2 regions of the Glutamicibacter sp. NPDC127525 genome follow, and region 2 is predicted to be linked to the other one. Evidence: riboswitches for the same ligand, from Rfam matches in the RefSeq annotation. Region 2 holds a riboswitch; the other holds the start of a gene.
The links. Region 2 has a riboswitch for S-adenosylmethionine ahead of ACFVHU_RS13820 (acyl-CoA dehydrogenase family protein). Riboswitches for the same ligand answer to the same signal wherever they lie in the genome.
Positions count from the first base shown of each region.

Region 1: it holds a riboswitch for S-adenosylmethionine, as region 2 does, so the genes downstream of both, ACFVHU_RS11825 (ABC transporter substrate-binding protein) here and ACFVHU_RS13820 (acyl-CoA dehydrogenase family protein) in region 2, are expected to answer to the same signal.

Region 1 is NZ_JBHXVN010000004.1:315,155-318,661, forward strand. It holds gene ACFVHU_RS11825 (ABC transporter substrate-binding protein) at 1-1,565, opposite strand, end outside; SAM riboswitch class I at 1,689-1,780, opposite strand; gene ACFVHU_RS11830 (NAD(P)H-binding protein) at 2,066-2,929, shown strand; gene ggt (gamma-glutamyltransferase) at 3,145-3,507, shown strand, end outside.
Region 2 is NZ_JBHXVN010000005.1:307,944-311,450, reverse strand. It holds gene ACFVHU_RS13825 (acyl-CoA dehydrogenase family protein) at 1-53, opposite strand, end outside; gene ACFVHU_RS13820 (acyl-CoA dehydrogenase family protein) at 82-1,308, opposite strand; SAM riboswitch class I at 1,359-1,449, opposite strand; gene ACFVHU_RS13815 (SdpI family protein) at 1,724-2,098, shown strand; gene ACFVHU_RS13810 (GntP family permease) at 2,174-3,507, opposite strand, start outside.

The DNA.
Region 1 (3,507 bases), on a different contig from region 2:
GAGTTATTGGCCCCATAGACCTGAACTTCGTCCCAAAGAATCAAGGTCAAGGCTTGGTCAAGCACCAGGGTACGCTGTTCTTCTTCCACCAACTTCAGGTGCTCTTCTTCGGTGGTTGCTGACTGCTCTTCGGCGAAAAGCTTGTTCAGTTCAGGATCGGCGCGAAGTGTCTGATTGTTGTTCGCAGTTGCGTAGACCGGGCCCAGTCCGCCGTATGCGAACTGGCGGGTGCCGAAGAACTCCACTTTGTCGTCGACAAGCGCGTTGGTCAGGAAAGTATTGTCCGCCGCGCGGTTGACCAGCTGGACGCCAATCTCTCGCCATTGCTGTTCAATCAGTTCGAACGCTGGCTTGATGACCACGGAGTTATTGGAGGTGGAGACCGTTACTTCCAGTTTCTTTCCGTCCTTCTCGCGAATGCCATCCGCGCCCGGCTTCCAACCGGCTTCATCCAATAATTGCTTGGCCTTTTCTGGGTTGTACGCCAGTTCGGAAGATAGGTCTACGAAACCTGGAGCCTTATGGTTCAGGATCGATCCGGAGATGACGTAGCTATCCGAGAGAACGGTTTCCTTAATGGCCTGGCGGTCGATTGCAATCTGCAGCGCTTGGCGGACTTTGACGTCTTCAAGCTTTCCCGAGCCAACACGTACTGCTGCGTGGTTGGTGGTCAGGTCTACGCCTTCAGCAGCTAACACCTTGCCACCGTTGGTACCCAGCACTTGTTCATCCACCGGTTGCAAGCCTCGGACGAGATCTACCTGCGCGGACTGAACTGCCCCGGCACGGCTAGCTACCTCAGGAAGGTATTTGATAACCAAGGTATCCAGGTATGCATCGCCCTGGTTAGAGGCAGATTCTGGTGCCCAAGCGTAGTCATCGCGGCTGGTGAAAACCACTTCTTCATCAGGCTTTTCCGATTCAAAGACAAACGGTCCGGAACCAACAATCTTGGAGATCGAGGACTGCGCGGCGTTATCCAGTTCAAGGGTTTTCGGGGACACCAATCCAGCAGTTACTGAAGAAGTCGCCCGAAGGAAATTGGCATCCGGACGCTTGAGCGTGACCTTGACCTTGTTGTCCCCAACGACCTCTGCCGACTTGTAGGCGGCAAAGTCAACGTTCGGTGCAATCTGAGCTTCCTTGATGCCCTGACCCAGCGCGTCCAGGTTCAGTTTCACGGCTTTGGCATCCAGTTTGGATCCGTCTGAGAAGGTGACTCCGTCGCGAATGGTGAACGTGAACTCGGTCTTGGCATCGTTGGCTTCGAATCCGCTGGCGATCCAGCCAACCAGCTTGCCAGCTTCCACGTCGTAGTAGGTCAGGCGATCAAGGACGGAATTCAGTACGTTGGCCTTCTCATAGAAACGCGCTGCCTGAGTCTGCCAATTGTTGATGGGGGTAACTTCAGCAAAAGTGAAGGTACCGCCTTCTACTGGTTCCCCTGGATCGGCTGCTGCTTCAGCGGCGCCAGTAGTATTGGCGTTGTTTCCGCATGCAGTGAGTGACAAGCCCAGAACGGCAAGGATTGCAGTGGCCTTCAGGCCAAAATGTGCTGTACGCATGGTTACAGATGTCCTCTCGGTTGGTGCCCCGAGGATTACGCATAGATTCCCTGTACGTTCTGCCTTGATTCCGGGACTACCCACGGCGAGTTTCTTCCGGCAGACCGTTGAGAAATTTAGCAATCTCCATCGGTCCTGGCCTTAGCACCGCTCCCGTTTACGGGTGGTTGCTGCGACTTCAACGAGCCAGGTCTCTCGGTCGCTCTGGATGGGGTGTCCGGCTGTACCGGCCGAACAGTTCAAGTCTGCAACCCCTGAATTCAGCAGACAAGCGTTACGTAAGCAGGGGTCATGAAGTCGCAGAACGCGTCCTGAAACAGCCGATACACGTCATGCTGCGCGTCATAAAATGCAATGCGCCGGACATAAAACGCTTTGTGACGCCAACTGTGGACAGATCCATGCGAATCCTTGCTTAATCGGCATTCCCATTCGATGGTTCCGGGAATTACCTCACGTCCTCGCCGGTTGTAGCAGATGCAGACCAACGAGAGGACCCCATGAAGATCGCAATTACCGGTGCCACCGGACAGCTTGGAAATCTAGTCATCGACGCGCTGCTTGCGCGCGGGGCGAATGCCGCTGATCTGGTCGCCATTGGCCGCTCCGAGCAGAAGCTGGAACCACTGGCAGGCAAAGGCCTGGAAACCCGCGTTGCCGATTACAACGCCCAGCCAACTCTCGTGTCCGCACTCGAAGGCATAGACAAGCTGCTGCTGATTTCGGCCAGCGAGGTGGGCCAGCGCGTTGCCCAGCATGAGAACGTCATCAACGCGGCCAAGCACGTGGATGTCTCGCTGATCGCCTACACCTCAATTGCCAACGCCCTGTCCGGCGGCATGAAGCTCGCCGACGAGCACATCGCCACCGAACGGCTGCTGGCCGGATCCGGCATCGACTACGTGCTGTTGCGCAATGGATGGTACATCGAGAACTACACCGACCAGCTGATGGGCTACCTCAACAGCGGCACGGTGCTCGGTGCCGCCGGCGATGGCAAGATCAGCGCTGCCGCCCGTGCAGACTATGCGGATGCCGCTGCGGCCGTGCTGCTTTCCGAGGAGGACCAGAACGGCAGGATCTACGAGCTGGGCAGCGATAAGCCATTCACCCTCGCCCAGCTTGCTGGCGCGGTTGGCGCTGCCGCCGGCCAGGACATCGCCTACCAGGAAATGGATCCAGGGCAACTGGAAAAGATCTACGCTGATGCCGGCGTCCCCGGACCGTTCGCGCACATCCTCGTCGATACCGACATGCGCATTCGAGAAGGAGCGCTGGAAGTGGACTCCGGGGAGCTGGCTCAGCTGATCGGCCGCGCCCCGGCTTCCTTGGGCAAAGTCATCAAGGACAACCTGGACAAGTAGCCCAGGTGCACTAGGGTTCCAGCGGGCAGGCATTGGCGGCGATCGAGGCCGCGGTGCCTGCCCGCCGCTTTAACGCGTCACAACCCGGAATATTCGCGCGGCAATGCCGAAATTGCCGCGCAAACCCATGGTGCTGCGTGTCACAACCGCGCGGCGAGTTCCCGCTCCCGTAAATTTGCGCATACTTCATCCCCACCTGCAGAGGAGATCAAAGCATGCCACGAGTACGTTTAAGATCAGTTGCCTGCGCGGCAGCCATCGCCTTGGGCCTGGGAGCTTTCTCAGCGCTTCCGGCGAGCGCCGAACCACGGCACACCCAGAAGGACCCGACCGCCATCGGCACTGGAGGCGCAGTCTCGTCGGTCGATCCGGAAGCCACCGCTGCCGGCATCGAAATCCTGCGCAAGGGAGGCAACGCTGTCGATGCGGCTGTGGCAACCGCGGCGGCACTGGGCGTCACCGAACCCTATAGCGCAGGCATTGGCGGCGGCGGATACTTCATGCACTACGATGCGAAGTCGGGCAAGGTCAGCACCATCGACGGCCGCGAAACCGCACCGGCAGGCATTGCGCATGAT
Region 2 (3,507 bases):
GCGAAGCGGTTTTTGAGGCCTGCGAGTCGATTGCCAGTTGCAAGTACAGTCATCGTTCAGTCCAATCCGGGAGAAGTTTTCTTAGGTGTACAGCGAGAGCGGCTGGGACTCTCCGCGCAGGAAGTAGGCGCCGACCTCGATCTTCTTGTAGTCCACTGGGTCGTGCAGCGAATGGGTGCGCACATTGCGCCAGTACAGGTCCAGACCCACCGAGTTCGCAGTCGAAGATGAACCGGTCACCTCGAAGATCCGGTTCGCCACCTCCACTCCCACCTCAGTGGAGACCACCTTGGCTTCAGCAATTTCCACGGCCAACGCCGCTCGTTCGGGCTGGGTGACTTCCCCGGCCTTCGAGAGCAGGGCATCGAATTTCCGGCCCAGCTTCTCGGTCAGCGCCGCCACTGCTGCGGTGCGGGCTTTGAGCTCTCCGACGGTGCGCTGGAAGATCGGGTCCTGCGAGTAGGTCTCTGCCTGCGAGAACAGCCAGGCGTTCTTGCGGCCCAGCAAGATCTGCTTGCCGCGCTCCAGTGCTCCCTGGGCGATGCCCAGGTAGAAGTTGGCGAAGGCCAACTGGATACCGGGGGTAAGCAGGGTGGAGACCGGTTCATCGGTGACGAATCCCAGCAAGTCCCCTGCTTCGAGCCGCACGTTGTGGAACTTCAAGGAATTCGACGCGCTCAGCCGCTGTCCCAGGTAGTCCCAGTCGTCAACGATTTCCAAGCCATCGATATCGCGTGGCAGAACCAACGCGAGAATCTGCCCGTCGTATTCTCCGCCCTGGACCAGCGCGTTGATGACGATGACCTCGCCAACACCGGAACCCGTGGAGAATCGCTTGGCTCCATTCAGTCGGTAGCCGTCCCCTTCGGCGCTCAGCGTCAAATCCGGATCAACTGGATTCACCGAATCGCCCCAGAGCCAGCCACCTTCCACGGTGCGCTGCCACCATGCCCCTTGCGCTTCTGCTGGGGCGTAGAACGCAATGCCGGACTGGTTGATGTAGTGGTAAGCCAGCAACTGCGAGATGGAGCCATCAGCTGCGGCCAGTATGCGGACCGCTTCGAAAGCCGTTTCCCAATGGGCTCCGGCTCCGCCGAATTCTGCAGGCACCAAGAGATTGAGCAACCCGGCTTCGCGCAGCAGCTGCACTTCGGCGAAAGGCTGGGCGTTCTTTCGGTCGCGTTCGAGCGCGTCAGCCGCCAGCTTGTCAGCTACTTGCTGGGCGACGTCGCGCCAATGAGCCAGTTCAGCTTCATCAGCAGTGCCGGTGTAGGGCACGCGCGGCAATTGGGTATCCAGTACAGTCATCTTCGTTCTCCTCTTGGGCTATGGATTCCGAAGGATGCAGAAAATCTGCGGATCCATCGAACCTGGCGTTAGCACTACCTGCGGAGTGCAGGCTTGCTGCGGCGTCTCGGAGCCAGGTCTCTCAGCCGCTCTGGATGGGTTGTGCTCCGAGTCAAGCATTGCTGGCAGGTCCTCGGGAAGGGCGCTGTCATGCGGAGGAACAGCAGGACAAAATACGTCATCTTCGCGCCTTCGCCCTGCCGGAAAACGGGCGGATAAGACGTCATATGACCTTCGCATGACGCAATTGGCATGCCGGAACTGGATCTCAAGAGCGTTCCCGCAGGCATCGATTGGGAACACAGCGTGGATCAGGGCACTTCCATGCGACCGCATAGAATGGCCATTCAAGATCAATCGGCAGAAGAGGCGGCAAGTGGATCCAGCAGGCGTGATTGCCTTCATGTTCGGGTTGCTGAGCATAACGCTGGTCGCAGCGTTCCTCGCCCCGATGGCACGGGACCGGAAGCTCGCTCGCAATGCGGCGATCGGCATCAAGACGCGCCACACCTTGGCCAGCGATGACGCCTGGTTCGCCGGGCATCAGCAGGCTGCGCCCCTGCTTGCCGCGGCTTCCTGGGCCGGTTGGGCGGCATTGGCCAGCGCAGCAGTTCTCTGCCTGCTGGGCCAATTCGGTTTCGCCTTCGCCGCGACCGGAACCGGCTACCTGGCCGCCATCGCGTTGCTGGTGATCTCGACTGCCACAGCGAATAAGGCCGCGCGGAGCTTCCCGGCGGCAGGCCTAGGCTAATCCAGTACTGCTTAAAGCAACGGATCGCGCCATCTGCTGATGGCGCGATCCGTTGCTTTCTTGGAAGGCGTGCTGCTAAAGCAGTACGGCTCCCAGGACCAGTACAGTCAGGAACCCCGCGGTGCCCTGGATGGCGGTAGCCACGCTCAGGGTCTTGTAGGCGGTGATCACCGGAATCCGGCTGAGCTGCGAGACGACCCAGAAGTAGGAGTCGTTGGCGTGCGAGACAACCATCGCACCGGCGCCTACTGCCAATACGGATAGCACCATGCCCAGCTCCGAACCCAAGCCCAGGGAGCCGAGCATCGGAGCGACCAGCGCGGAAGTGGTCACCATTGAGACGGTGGACGAGCCCTGGGCGGACTTCAGTGCAGCGGCGATCAGGAATGGCACAGCCAGGCCCAAGCCCAGTCCGCTGAGTGAATCCGAAAGAATCGTGGTCAGATCCGACGCGGCCAGGACCGCGCCGAAGCCGGCGCCGGCACCGGTGATCAGCAAGATCGGAGCAGCGGTGCGTACAGCTTCGTTCATCTGCTCATTGAAGACCGCCAGCTTGCTGCCACCGCTCAAAAGAAAAGTCGCGGAGATCAAGCCGAAGATCAGCGCAATAACCGGCGTCCCCAGGAAGGAAAGGATTTCCAGGGCAGCGCCTTCGCCCATCGGGTGCGAGGGCAGCTTCGCAATGGATGCGGCACAGATCAGCACCAGCGGAACCAGGATCGGCATGAAGGCCAGCGCCGGGCTGGGCAATTTTCCGAAGCTTGCACGCAGCTGCTCATAGTCGAGTTCGGAGATGTCATTGTGGTCGTCGCTTGGCAACGGGGTCCATTGGGACTTGTTGAAGCGGCTGGCGTAGGCCAAGCCGGCAAGTGCCGAGATGGCCGCAACGGGCAATCCGACAGCGATGATCAAGCCCAGGTTATCGGCAATGCCGATGCTTTCGGCTGCGGCCAGCGGGCCCGGAGTTGGAGGCACCATGGTGTGGGTCGCGTACAGGCCGGTCATCAGGGCGATGGAAGTTGCCAGCCCAGAGACCCCGGTACGCAGGGTGATGGCTTTGCGCAGCGAGTTGAGCACCACGTATCCCGAGTCGCAGAAGACCGGAATGGAAACGATGTAGCCGATAATCGATAGCGTCAGGTTGGGGAACCGGGTACCGAGGACCTTGATCAGCGCATCTGCCATGGAGATCGCGGCGCCGGATTTCTCCAGGATGACACCGATCATTGTTCCGAACAGGATCACCAGTCCGATATTTCCCATGGTGCTGCCGAAAGCCGTGGTGACCGTCGAAGCCACGTCGGCCAGCGGAATCCGGTAGGCGAAGGCCGCCAGGATAGCGGCGCCAACGAGGGCGAGAAATGGGCTGATCTTCAGGCGTCCTGTGACCATCACGATGGCCACAACAA